DNA from 4 places in the Bacillus sp. SD127 genome. Region 3 is predicted to be linked to each of the others. Evidence: riboswitches for the same ligand, from Rfam matches in the RefSeq annotation. Region 3 holds a riboswitch; each other region holds the start of a gene.
What was found. A riboswitch is a leader RNA that binds a small molecule or an ion and turns the genes downstream of it on or off. The one in region 3 is predicted to bind S-adenosylmethionine.
Positions count from the first base shown of each region.

Region 1: another riboswitch for S-adenosylmethionine. It lies ahead of metE (5-methyltetrahydropteroyltriglutamate--homocysteine S-methyltransferase); the one in region 3 lies ahead of ACQVGS_RS01355 (5-methyltetrahydropteroyltriglutamate--homocysteine S-methyltransferase).
Region 2: another riboswitch for S-adenosylmethionine. It lies ahead of ACQVGS_RS13745 (phosphoadenylyl-sulfate reductase); the one in region 3 lies ahead of ACQVGS_RS01355 (5-methyltetrahydropteroyltriglutamate--homocysteine S-methyltransferase).
Region 4: another riboswitch for S-adenosylmethionine. It lies ahead of mtnW (2,3-diketo-5-methylthiopentyl-1-phosphate enolase); the one in region 3 lies ahead of ACQVGS_RS01355 (5-methyltetrahydropteroyltriglutamate--homocysteine S-methyltransferase).

Region 1 is NZ_CP191226.1:2,892,739-2,895,933, reverse strand. It holds gene metE (5-methyltetrahydropteroyltriglutamate--homocysteine S-methyltransferase) at 1-2,022, opposite strand, end outside; SAM riboswitch class I at 2,151-2,306, opposite strand; gene isp (serine protease Isp) at 2,438-3,195, opposite strand, start outside.
Region 2 is NZ_CP191226.1:2,642,955-2,646,149, reverse strand. It holds gene ACQVGS_RS13760 (dihydroorotate dehydrogenase) at 1-4, shown strand, start outside; gene pyrF (orotidine-5'-phosphate decarboxylase) at 1-692, shown strand, start outside; gene pyrE (orotate phosphoribosyltransferase) at 689-1,321, shown strand; SAM riboswitch class I at 1,466-1,571, shown strand; gene ACQVGS_RS13745 (phosphoadenylyl-sulfate reductase) at 1,730-2,431, shown strand; gene cysP (sulfate permease) at 2,443-3,195, shown strand, end outside.
Region 3 is NZ_CP191226.1:251,379-254,573, forward strand. It holds gene ACQVGS_RS01350 (sigma-54 interaction domain-containing protein) at 1-562, shown strand, start outside; gene ACQVGS_RS01355 (5-methyltetrahydropteroyltriglutamate--homocysteine S-methyltransferase) at 610-1,749, opposite strand; SAM riboswitch class I at 1,828-1,935, opposite strand; gene ACQVGS_RS01360 (5-methyltetrahydropteroyltriglutamate--homocysteine S-methyltransferase) at 2,004-3,137, opposite strand.
Region 4 is NZ_CP191226.1:2,850,767-2,853,961, forward strand. It holds gene mtnX (2-hydroxy-3-keto-5-methylthiopentenyl-1-phosphate phosphatase) at 1-434, opposite strand, end outside; gene mtnW (2,3-diketo-5-methylthiopentyl-1-phosphate enolase) at 431-1,648, opposite strand; SAM riboswitch class I at 1,733-1,833, opposite strand; gene ACQVGS_RS14815 (pyridoxal phosphate-dependent aminotransferase) at 1,872-3,068, opposite strand; gene ACQVGS_RS14820 (carbon-nitrogen family hydrolase) at 3,162-3,195, shown strand, end outside.

The DNA.
Region 1 (3,195 bases), 1.6 Mb from region 3:
GTGGCTTCTGCTGTGTTCGATCGTAATGACATCAGCGTCAAGATCATTGATCGTATCGACGATGTCTTCGAAGTTGCTGTAGCACATATGTGTATGAATTTGTGTTTCATTTTTCACGGAAGAGGTTGTTAATCTGAATGCTTCGGCAGCCCAAGTCAAATATTCATCCCAATCACGGGTTTTTAACGGAAGGCCTTCACGCAGGGCTGGCTCATCGACTTGAATGATTTGAATGCCCGCGTCTTCAAGCGCTTTTACTTCTTTGCGGAGGGCGAGTCCGATTTGGAATGCGATTTCTTTTCTCGAGATATCGTTCCGAGGGAAGGACCAATTTAAAATCGTAACAGGACCTGTCAGCATTCCTTTTACATGCTTGGATGTTAACGATTGAGCGTATACAGTATCTTTCACTGTCATCGGTTCAATAAACTCTACATCTCCATAAATGACCGGCGGGCGTACACAGCGTGAACCGTATGATTGAACCCAGGCGTACTTCGTAAAGGCGAAGCCGGCCAGCTTTTCACCAAAGTATTCAACCATGTCTGTCCGTTCGAATTCACCGTGAACAAGAACATCAAGATCCAATTCCTCCTGAATATCAATCCATCTTTTCGTCTCCGCGTTGATAAAGTTTTGGTATTGTTCATCAGACCACTCGTTTTTCCGCCATTTTTGGCGTGCGCTGCGTACTTCAGCAGACTGCGGGAAGCTTCCGATTGTTGTTGTCGGCAAAAGCGGGAGTCCGAGAGATTCATTTTGCAGGGTTAAGCGTTCTTCAAACGGAATGGGGCGCTTGAAGTCTTTATCGCTTAATTGTTCCAGCTCTTGCTTTTGTTCAGAATTGGCTCCTGTTGCAAATTGTTTGAGCGCTTTGATGTCCGCTTTCGCTTGCTGAATTCGCTCACTGATGGCGGCTTTGCCTGATACTAAGCCTTCTTTTAAAGCTGTTAGCTCTGCCAGTTTTTCTTTCGCGTAGGACAATCCGTTCAGCAGATCTTGTTCCAAATGCTCATCTGGGTGTTTCGCTACCGGAACATGAAGAAGGCTGCTGGAAGGCTGAATCCACAGTTCATCAACCTGTGCAATGCTGAGGATATGAAGCACGGCATCCAGGCGTTCTTCAAGATCCGCTTTCCAAATGTTGCGTCCGTCTATGACACCGGCTGCCAGCACTTTATCTTTCGGAAAGCCGTGTGTCTTAAGCTGTTCCAGGTTTCTGCCTTTATCATGAACGAAATCAAGCCCAATACCCTGTACAGGATAAGAAATAAGCTCCTCATAAGCATCAACAGAATCGAAATACGTTTGCAAAAGCACATTCAAGGAAGAAAGCTCATTTGTGATGCTCTCGAATAACTCTTTTACGCCGCGTACATCCTCAGCTGAAGCGGTGACAAGCGCAGGTTCATCAATTTGAACCCATTTTACGCCTTCTTCTTCAAGCTCTTTTAAAAGCTGTACATATAACGGCACGAGACGTTTTTGAATTGCTTTAGCTTCAGATGGCTCGTAGCCTTTTGCAAGCGTGACGAACGTATAAGGGCCGACGATAACAGGTTTTGTTTCAACGCCGTACTCCTGTTTGATTCGGCGGTAGTCTTCAAGCTGTTTGTTTCTTGTCAGGCGGAACTCTAGGCTCTCGTCATATTCCGGCACGATGTAATGGTAGTTTGTATTAAACCATTTTGTCATTTCACTTGATACGGCGTCTTTTATTCCGCGGGCGATGGCGAAGTATGTATCTGTACTGTCAGTCAGGTGTCTGAAGCGTTGCGGGATCCAGTTGAAACTGACCGCAGTGTCAAGAATATGATCATACTGTGTGAAATCAGAAACAGGCACAACATCAATCTGCTGGTCAATTTGCGTTTTCACTGCGGATAAGAATAATTCATCGATTTGCTTCAAAAACGTATCTTTATCGCTGTTTCCTTTCCAATACGCTTCAAGCGATTTTTTCCATTCTCTGTTCAGTCCGATTCTTGGAAATCCTAAATTCGATGTTTTGATTGTTGTCATTGTTTCTCCTCCTTTATATGTAAAACACTCTTGTTGACCCGCGGATACAGGCTGTTAAGAGGTTTTCTCACAACTAAAAAGCCTCTTTCCCATGAGAGAAAGAGGCTTTTTTGCAAAACATACAGCCTCTCTCATCTCTCAGAAACAATCTGATGGAATTAGCACCGTGCCTTAAGAGATATAAATCTCGGCGCGAAAATCAGTGCGCCCCATTTCACAATGGAATTACGGTCGGTTGCTGTTGGGGTCAAAAGGCCAATCCCTCGCCCAACTCTCGATAAGAGAAAATGTTATTAATTTTTTGAAAAGTTGAATCATTTGTTGGTAATCTTAACAGCAATTCAAATTCATTGTCAACAAAGATTTTGAAATTTTTTTTACAATTTACGGTATATATTATATGAGAAAAATAATATTATAGGGTCAGTAAATGTGACTGCTCTGCTTTCTCTGACAGCTCATCAGGAGCGGTTAAATACAGGAATCCATTCCCGGCCAATGTTTTTGCGATATCGAGCGGAAGTGTCCTGCGGATCAGCTGCGCATAAAGCTCAGATTCAGAGAGCTCTCTTTGAAAAGATTCTTCTTCAAAGCTTTTAATTAAAGCAAGCGCTCCGCTGACATGAGGGGCAGCCATTGATGTGCCGGTAAGCTTCCCGTATTTCTTGTTGGGAAGAGTGGATAAAATGTTTTCACCAGGTGCAACAAGATCAATCTCTTTGTTTGTGTTTGAAAATTCTGACGATTCACGCGCTACTGAAACAGATCCAACCGCAATTACATCATTATACGCAGCAGGATAGGAAAGCTCCTCTGTGCGTTCGTCGCCGTCACCCTCATTTCCCGCGGCACAAACGACTAGCACTCCGTTTTTGACGGTGTTTTTGACCGCTTCCTCCAGTTCAGGCACATCGCTCGGTCCGCCAAGGGACATTGAGATGATATCAGCCTTTTGCTCAACAGCATAGTTAATGCCGTTAATAATCCATTCGTACTTTCCGCTGCCGTTTTCACCGCCAAGCACCTTTACAATTAAAAGGCTTGCCTCAGGCGCAACCCCGGCGATGCCGCCGTTTGAATCGTTAGCCGCAATCGTTCCGGCAACGTGTGTGCCGTGTCCGTTGTAGTCGGAAATGGCATCTTCCTTGCCGCCGTCATCATCTGTGAAATTCT
Region 2 (3,195 bases), 1.9 Mb from region 3:
TTGATTTTGCATCAGCTGAAGAAACACTGTCGTTTTTAGCGCCTTTTCACAAGGAACCGTTATTTGTGAAGGTTGGAATGGAGCTTTTTTATCAAGAAGGCCCGGCTATCATTGCACAATTAAAAGAAAGAAACTGTGAGATCTTTTTAGATTTAAAGCTACATGACATTCCGACCACGGTGAATAAAGCAATGAAGCGGCTTGCCTGCCTTGGAGTCGATCTCGTCAATGTTCACGCAGCCGGAGGCAAAAAAATGATGGAAGCAGCCTTGGAAGGCTTAGAGGAAGGCACGCCGGCAGGAAAACAACGTCCGTCACTTATTGCGGTAACCCAGCTGACAAGCACATCTGAACAAATGGTGAAGGATGAGCTGCTGATCAGAAAGCCTCTCATCGACACGGTTGTACACTACAGCAAACTGGCGGAGAATAGCGGACTTGATGGAGTGGTGTGCTCTGTTCATGAAGCGAAAGCCATTTACGAAGCAGTGTCGCCGTCGTTTTTGACGGTGACCCCGGGTATCCGTATGTCAGCAGACACTGCGAATGATCAAGTCCGCGTTGCAACGCCTTCTATAGCAAGAGAAAAAGGGTCATCAGCAATTGTTGTGGGACGCTCTATTACAAAAGCTGCAAATCCGCTAAAAGCCTATGAAGCTGTCAAACTCGAATGGGAGGGAATCAAACAATGAAACAAATCATCGCAAAACATCTATTAGACATTCAAGCTGTATTTTTACGCCCGAATGAGCCGTTTACATGGGCGAGCGGCATATTATCCCCAATTTACTGTGACAATCGCCTTACCCTTTCTTTCCCAGAGGTAAGAAATGATGTTGCTGCAGGCATCAGCAAGCTTATCCAAGAGCATTTCCCGAAAGCTGAAATGATCGCAGGAACAGCGACAGCAGGTATCCCTCATGCGGCATTGGCGGCTGACCGTTTGAACCTGCCGATGTGTTATGTGAGAAGCAAACCGAAAGCACATGGAAAAGGCAATCAAATTGAAGGTGCAGTTCAAAAAGGCCAAAAAACAGTTGTCATAGAAGATTTAATTTCCACAGGGGGCAGCGTACTCGAAGCTGCAGCAGCTCTGAAAACCGCTGGCTGTGAAGTGCTTGGTGTGGTATCAATCTTTACGTATGGACTTCCTAAAGCGCAGGAAGCGTTTGCTGAGGCTGATCTTCCATACTACTCGTTAACTGATTATGACACACTGACAGAGGTTGCACTTGAGAATGGAAATATTCATTCAGATGACCTGAAGAAGCTGCAAATATGGAAAACTAATCCCGAGTCAAAAGATTGGTTTAAAAATTAAAAAATAAATTTCAGTATTGTGAAGGGCTTTAATGCCTTGCCACGATTGAAAACAGGCCCTTGGGTCTGTTTTTTTATTAATCCTATAAAAAAACTCGGGTTGACTTATGTTAGAATTGTGCTAAAATTTACTACAAATCTGAAAAACTTATCAAGAGCGGCTGAGGGACTGGTCCTATGAAGCCCGGCAACCTGCACAATGTGTAAGGTGCTACTTCCAGCAAAATGTATTCCATTTTGAAAGATAAGGGCTACATGCAGTTCCTGTCTTTCTTTCCGCCGGATTGAAAGTTTTTTATTTTAAGAGGGGCTGTTTACGGAGATAACAGCAGCCGCATCACATTACAATTGGGAAAGACAACCGGCAGAAAGCTACTGTTTGTTTGTCTCCGAAAGGAGGAAAGAAGAAATGTTAACGTACGATAATTGGGAAGAACCAACGATTACATTTCCGGAGGACGATCCTTATAAAGGGGCGCTGTCAGTTTTAAAATGGGCTTACGGCCATTACGGCAATCAGCTTGTTTATGCCTGCAGTTTCGGAATTGAAGGAATCGTTCTGATTGACTTAATCTATAAAGTGAAAAAAGACGCAGAGATTGTATTTCTCGATACAGGGCTTCATTTTAAAGAAACCTATGAAACGATAGAACGCGTGAAAGAGCGCTATCCCGGCCTCAATATCATCCTGAAGAAACCGAACCTTACTCTTGAGGAACAGGCGGAAGAACATGGTGATAAACTGTGGGAAAGAGAGCCGAACCAATGCTGCTATCTCAGAAAGATCGTTCCTTTAAGAGAGGCGCTTTCCGGCCACCCGGCATGGCTTTCCGGCCTGCGCCGCGACCAAGGGCCAAGCCGTGCCAATACGAATTTCTTAAACAAAGATGAGAAATTCAAATCAGTAAAAGTTTGCCCGCTTATCCATTGGACTTGGAAAGACATTTGGAGATACACCTCTCGGAATGAGCTGGACTACAATCCGCTCCACGATCAAGGGTATCCAAGTATCGGCTGCGCGCCTTGTACGTCACCTGCATTTACCGCAGAGGACCTGCGCTCAGGCAGATGGAACGGTATGGCGAAAACAGAATGCGGACTGCATGAATAAGGAGCTGCAAAATGGAATTAGCCGCTATTTTATTTAGCTTGTTTTTCGCAGTGAATATTGGCGCAAGCGGCGCTGCAGCTTCAATGGGAGTTGCTTACGGCTCTGGGGCCGTCAAAAAGAAAACCTACGCTTTGATCATATGTGCCGTTGGTGTTCTGGCCGGGGCTGTCATTGGCGGGGGCGAAGTTGTGAAAACCATCAGCTCTGGGATTATCCCGGAACAGACGATCACGCTGACGATTGTTTGCATCATTATCGGGGCTGCTGCACTGTCGCTTTTTACAGCTAATCTGCTCGGCATTCCTTTATCGACAAGTGAAGTCACGGTCGGGGCGGTTGTCGGTGTGGGCGTTGCGTACAAAGTATTGTTTGTAAACAATCTTCTGATTATTGTTTCATTTTGGATTTTCGTTCCGCTGTTCGCTTTTGGTTTTACATTTTTTGTAGCAAAGCTGTTTCGTTATTTTAAAATCGAAATTACGTCTTCCCGTAAACAAAACATCCTTGGCATCCTTTTGCTATGCGCTGGTTTTTTTGAAGCATTTTCTGCGGGCATGAACAATGTAGCGAATGCTGTTGGACCGTTAGTGGCTGCCGGCGTACTGGATGTAGCGAAAGGAACCCTGTATGGGGGAGTTTTTGTAGCCCTGGGCGCACTGATATTAGGCCGCAGGGTGTTAGAAACAAACGGGAAGAAAATCACGCGGTTTTCAAAAGGGGAAGGCATTCTCCTATCCGGAACAGGAGCAGGGCTGGTGATCATC
Region 3 (3,195 bases):
CCCGGTCCCAATAGATGTACGAGTGATTGCGGCGACACACCGAAATCTCGAAGAAATGGTCCGGGAAGGAGACTTCCGGCAAGACCTCTATTACCGACTGAATGTGATCAACATTCAAATCCCGTCCTTAAGAGAGCGCATAGAGGATGTAGTGCCGATCGCGGGGCTTCTATTAAAAAAACTTGAACGGAAATTTGGCTTTGATGGCTTGGAGCTTTCTAAAGAAGCAATTGCAGTGCTTCAGAGCTATTCTTGGCCGGGCAACATACGAGAATTGGAAAATGTCCTAGAACGGGCTGTCAACGTCCTCGACGGCAAACGAATCGAACCGAAACACCTGAATCTCACTCCTGAAGATCAACCCATCCAAAGAACAATCAAAATCCGGGAATATCAATCTATACAGCCATTAAAAGAGACAATCGCTGAGGCGGAAAAAAACGCGATCATCGAGGCGCTTGCCGCAGCAGACGGCAATAAAATAAAGGCAGCAAAGCTATTAGGCATAGGAAAAACAAGCTTATATGAAAAATGCAAAGCCTATCAAATTGAGCAGGCATAAAAAAACACACATGCCCCGCCAGGGAATCAAGTGTGTTTTTCTGTTCCTTATTTCCAAACATCGTTAGCGATCTCAACAACATGGCGCAGCTTCGCCCATTGCTGTTCCTCGGTCAGCTTGTTGCCTTCCTCAGTCGAAGCGAATCCGCATTGCGGGCTCAGGCACAACTGATCTAGGCTGACATAACGGGACGCCTCTTCGATACGGCGTTTTACTTCGTCCGGATGTTCAAGCTCACCGAATTTAGATGTCACCAAGCCTAGGACAAGCTGAAGATCAGAGCGTTTCACGTAACGAAGCGGTTCGAATCCGCCTGAGCGTGAATCATCATACTCTAAGAAAAGCCCATCCAGATTCAAGCCGTCAAAAATGGTTTCCGCCGCCGCATCATAACCGCCTTCAGCTGTCCAAGTGGACTGGAAGTTGCCGCGGCAAATATGCATGGTAATGGTCATATCATCCGGACGGTCGGCAATTGCGTCATTGATCGACTTCGCAAACAGCTGGCGAAGCTCGTCAGGCGTTGTTCCGAATGCTTCCACTTGTTTCAAGCCTTTTTCAGATAAGAAAACAGCCCATGCTGTATCATCAAGCTGGAGGTAACGGCAGCCTCTGTCATAAAACGCTTGAATCGCTTTTTTATACGCTTTTGATACATCATGCTGGAAAAGAGCATAATCGTTTTTGTATGCATCCTTTTCCAATCTGCCGCGGAAAAAGAGCATATTCGGACTTGGAATTGTCATTTTTGGCGTTGCATCACCAGCGATGCCATGTAAAAATGAGTAATCTTCGAGCATTGGGTGATTTGAGAAATCAATATCGCCTGTTACTTTGATGCCGCGTGCTTTTGTCTGCACATTATGGAACTGAATACCCTGTTCAGGTATAAACGGCTCAACGCCATCCAGATTTTCAAGGAAATCAAAATGCCACCACGCTCTGCGGAATTCCCCGTCTGTCACGACGTTCAGGCCGGTTTCTTTTTGTTTTTCCACAATGCGGATGATTTCATCGTTTTCAATCTGGCGAAGCTGTTCGGCAGTGATTTCGCCGGCCGCCTTTTGCAGCCGCGCTTTTTTGACGGGCTCAGATCTCAGCAGGCTTCCGACTTGATCCGCGCGAAACGGCGTTTTTTTTCTCTGAAGCGATTGTTTTTGTTCTGCGGGTGTTGTTTGCTGTGACATGTTGTTCATTCCTTCTTTCCATTCGAATATAAAAAAGCTCTTCCTTTGGATAAGGAAGAGCTTGCGTGAACAATCTCAACCTTATCTTCTAGAGCAAAAATCTGCTCTAAAGGATTTAGCACCATTCTGTTAAACAGCGGTTGCCGGGTATCGCAGGGCCAGTCCCTCCACCTCTCTTGATAAGGAAAACATTTTTATGAAATTTTCTGATAGTATCTATTATTCACACATTTCTCTTTTCTGTCAATGATAGATTATTTCCACACATCATTGGCAATGTCGACCACATGACGGAGCTTCGCCCACTGCTGCTCCTCAGTCAAAAGGTTTCCTTCTTCTGTTGAAGCGAAACCGCACTGCGGGCTCAAGCAAAGCTGATCTAAGCTGACAAAGCGCGCAGCTTCGCTGATTCGGCGTTTGACATCCTCTGGGTCCTCAAGTTCTCCGTATTTGGATGTAATCAAGCCTAAGACAATCTGCAGATCCTTGCGTTTGACAAAACGAAGCGGGTCAAAGTTTCCGGAGCGGTCATCATCGTATTCCAGGAACAAGCCGTCAAGGTCTAAACCGTCAAGAATCGTTTCCGCTACAGCGTCGTATCCTCCAGATGCCGCCCAAGTTGAACGGAAGTTGCCGCGGCAAATGTGCATCGTGACCGTTAAGTCGTCAGGACGGTCCGCCACTGCATCGTTAATCGTTTTGGCAAACAACGCAGGCAATGTTTCCGGATCACCGCCGAGGGCTCGGACAACCTCTCTGCCTTTTTCTTCAAAGAAGAGAGACCATGACGTATCATCGAGCTGAAGATAGCGGCAGCCCGCATCATAGAAAGCGTTAATCGCTTTTTTGTACGCCTGGGCCAGATCATGAAAATATTCCTCCTGATCGGGATATACGCCTTGATCAGCTTTTTCACCGAAAAACAGCATATTCGGACTTGGAATTGTCAGTTTTGCTGTCGCATCTCCGGCAATGCTGTGTAAAAATTGATAATCGGCAAGCGCCGGATGGCTGGTGAAATCCAGTTTTCCCGTCACCTTAATGCTGCGGGCTTTTGTTTTCGCGTTATGGAACTGAATTCCTTCAGCCGGGATGAACGGTTCCACTCCGTCGAGCCCTTCCAGGAAATCGTAATGCCACCACGAACGGCGGAACTCTCCGTCGGTTACAACGTTTAGGCCGATTTCCTTTTGCTTTTCGACAATGCGGGTGATTTCTTTATTTTCAATATCACGAAGCTGTTCTGCCGTGATCTCGCCGGCCGCTTGTTTTTGCCGCGCCTCTTTTACTGGGGCGGATCGTAATAAACTGCCGACATGATCGGCGCGGAAAGGGGCTTTCTTTTGTTTTTCTGATTTCTGTGCTGCAAGGTTTACTTGTTGAGCCATATCATTCGCCTCTTTTCTAAAATGTTTGCTGCATGAAAAAAGCTCTTCCTTTGTGTAA
Region 4 (3,195 bases), 1.7 Mb from region 3:
TTTGTGCATGTGCCTTTGCAAGAATGAGGCCAATCAATATGAATGAATTCGTTCTCAAATAACGCACGGTTGCAATAAATATGATCTTTCTCAACAATTCCTTCAAGCAGCGGATAGACAAAAAAGTCCATCCCCCCGCTTACGACATAAAACGGGAGTTCATGCTTGTTAACAAATGCGACAAATTCCCGAAAGCCGTCCCGGATTTTTGCGTCTTCTAATACGAATCTCGTAATCTCCTCTTTTAAGCTGCTCGGCAGAAGGCCGAACATTCGTCCGACGCCTTCTTGGATCGACATCGTTTTGGAGAGCACGCCGTCTTTTAACGCCGTCCACTCCGGCGGAGCGAATGTTTTCATAATGTTTATAATGTTGTCGTTCATCGTGATGGTTCCATCAAAATCACATATCATTAACGGTTTTTGAGTCGTCATACGGCTTCAGCCTTTCCCCATTTATCAAGCGCAAGCTTCAAATCTTCGCATTGACCGGCTTTTTCTTCAATCGGCTGCGCCTCCAAAACCGCATCAATAATAGCTCTGAACGCTTTGCCCCCGCCTTGGGCGCCGTTTGGATGTCCGTGTATGCCTCCGCCGGCGTTAATAATATGATCAATGCCAAAATCACGCATGAGAAGCGGAACCATACCAGGGTGAATACCGGCGGACGGAACGGCAAATGTCTGGTTAAAGGCATCTTCTCTTACGCATTCTTCATGAATCGCCAGCGCGTCTTCTTTCGGAAGCGCAACTGAGCCATATGGAGAAGGAAACAGACTGAAGTCAGCGCCGCAATATCGGTTTAATTTTCCGAGCAAAAGGGCATGGGAAAACCCGTACAACGGTGAGGATGTAAATGCCCCGCTGACTGCTGGGTGCGCCATAATGGGGATTGATACGTCCGGATCTTCCGCAAGGCTTTGCATGACGTCCAAACCGTAAGCGAAGACATTCAATAAAAGCGCATCCGCTCCCAATTCAGCGGCGCGTCTTGCTTTATCTTTAAGCTCAGCCGTTCTTCCAGTCAAATTCACTGCATACAGCGTTTTATGGCCGGTCTGCTCGTATGTTTCTTTCAAAATTTGTTTTCCCTCTGTAATTCTTGTTTCAAAAGGTGCTAAACCCGTCTCAAAGAAAATTTCATCGTCTTTGATTAAGTCAACCCCGCCTAGCGCCTGCTGCCTGAGCTGTTCTTTAATATCACTCAGGTCCCTTCCGATGACCCCTTTAAAAATGCTCATTAACAGCGGTCTTTCAAACTCTCCAAGCATCTTCCGGATGCCGTATACGCCAAACTTCGGGCCCGGAAGTGTTCGCTTAAACGCTACAGAAAATTCGAGATCTATTAACTTGATTTTTCCGTCCAGCGACAGCTTGCCAAACACAGTTGTCAGCAATGCCGGAATATCCTGTGAGAAATTTACCTCGGGATAGGCAATTGTGATAACCGCTTGTTTTCCTGATGCAAGATGTCCCTCTCTCTCCTCGACCTTTACAACCCGTCCCTTATGCTTTTGCATCTGCTCCTGCTTCACCAGAGGCAGATCAGTCCAAGAGCCCACCGTCAATCCTGTTGCGATTTGTTCTGCTTTTTTCTCCGTGTCGGCTCCCGGCTCGGTCAGGAGATATGTTGCTAATAATTCACTCATGCCAGAGCTCCTTTCATTTTTTAACCCATATAAAAAACCTCTTCAAACAGCAATGCGTCTAAAGAGGTTTCGTTTCTCGTCCGAATCTTATCTCTCAGCCGCCAGCTGCAAGAATTAGCACCGTGCTTTACAAGTCGGTTGCCGGGCTTCATCGGGCTCGTCCCTCTGCCTGCTCTTGATAAGAAAATATAGATTTTATAAATTATTTTGAATTATCCCACCGTTAAAGAATCTTGTCAATGCTTTTTTGGGTAAACAGGTTTAGTTTGCCAATTCGATGAGCTGCTTCTTTAAGCCTAGCTTCACTCGTTAAGAGCCCCACTCTGACATACCCCTCGCCATATTTACCAAAGCCGTTTCCTGCTGCAACCGCCACATTCGCTTTTTCAAGCAAGAGATCTGAGAATTGCTCAGAGCTATAGCCTTCAGGCACCGGCAGCCACGCAAAAAATGAACCCGCAGGCGCTGTTACATCCCAGCCAATTTCCCTGCATGCCGCTATCCAAGCGTTGCGCCTGCTTTCATACCGGGCATTTTGCTCCGCTACGCATGTCTGCTCAGATAAAAGTGCCGCCTCGGCAGCCTGCTGGGTTGCTTTGAAAAGACTGACAAACATATGGTCTTGATAAAGATTGATCGCTTCTATGACCGAGGCGTTACCAACTGCAAAACCGACCCGCCAGCCCGCCATATTATATGTTTTGGACAGCGTGTAAATTTCTATTCCGATATCCTTAGCGCCTTCAGTCTGCAAAAAGCTTAAAGACTTGTGTCCGTCAAAGCCCACTGCACCGTAAGCAAAATCATGGACCACACAGATTTCGTTTTCTATCGCAAAACTCACCGTTTCTCTAAAAAATTCTGCGGTAGCGACGGCTCCAGTCGGATTATTCGGATAATTCAAGTACATCAGTTTCGCTTGTTCTCTTACGTCAGGGGAAATGCTTGCGTATTCAGGAAGAAACGCATTTTCCTTAGTGAGCGGCATCATTTCCATATTCGCTTTCGCAAGCGTGACACCGGACCAATAATCTGGATAGCCAGGGTCAGGAACCAAAATCGTATCCCCCGGATTTAGCAGGCATTGCGGCAGCTCGACAAGACCGGCTTTCCCGCCGAATAATACGGCTACTTCAGTTTCCGGATCAAGCTGAACGCCGTATTCTCTTTTATAAAATGCAGCCGCTGCTGATTTAAGACTGTGCGAACCTCGAAATGAGGAGTATTTATGATTTTCAGGCTGAGCAACGGCTCGCTTCATTTCCTCAACAATATGCTCGGGCGTCGGCTGATCCGGATTCCCCTGCCCCAAATTGATGACATCATGTCCTTCCTTCAGCTTTAGGTTCACTTTCTGCACAAGAGAAGCAAAGAATTGTTTAGGCAGTTCCTGCAGCACTTGAGAATGTTCAAATTTCATCTGTTTTCACCTTCTAAAAAAATCTTGAAATGATAGTCCAGTATCATATATGGTTAAATGAAAAAAGTAAAGAAAAATATGGGGTGTTAAAAAATGAAATGGACCATATCTTGTCTTCAATTTGATA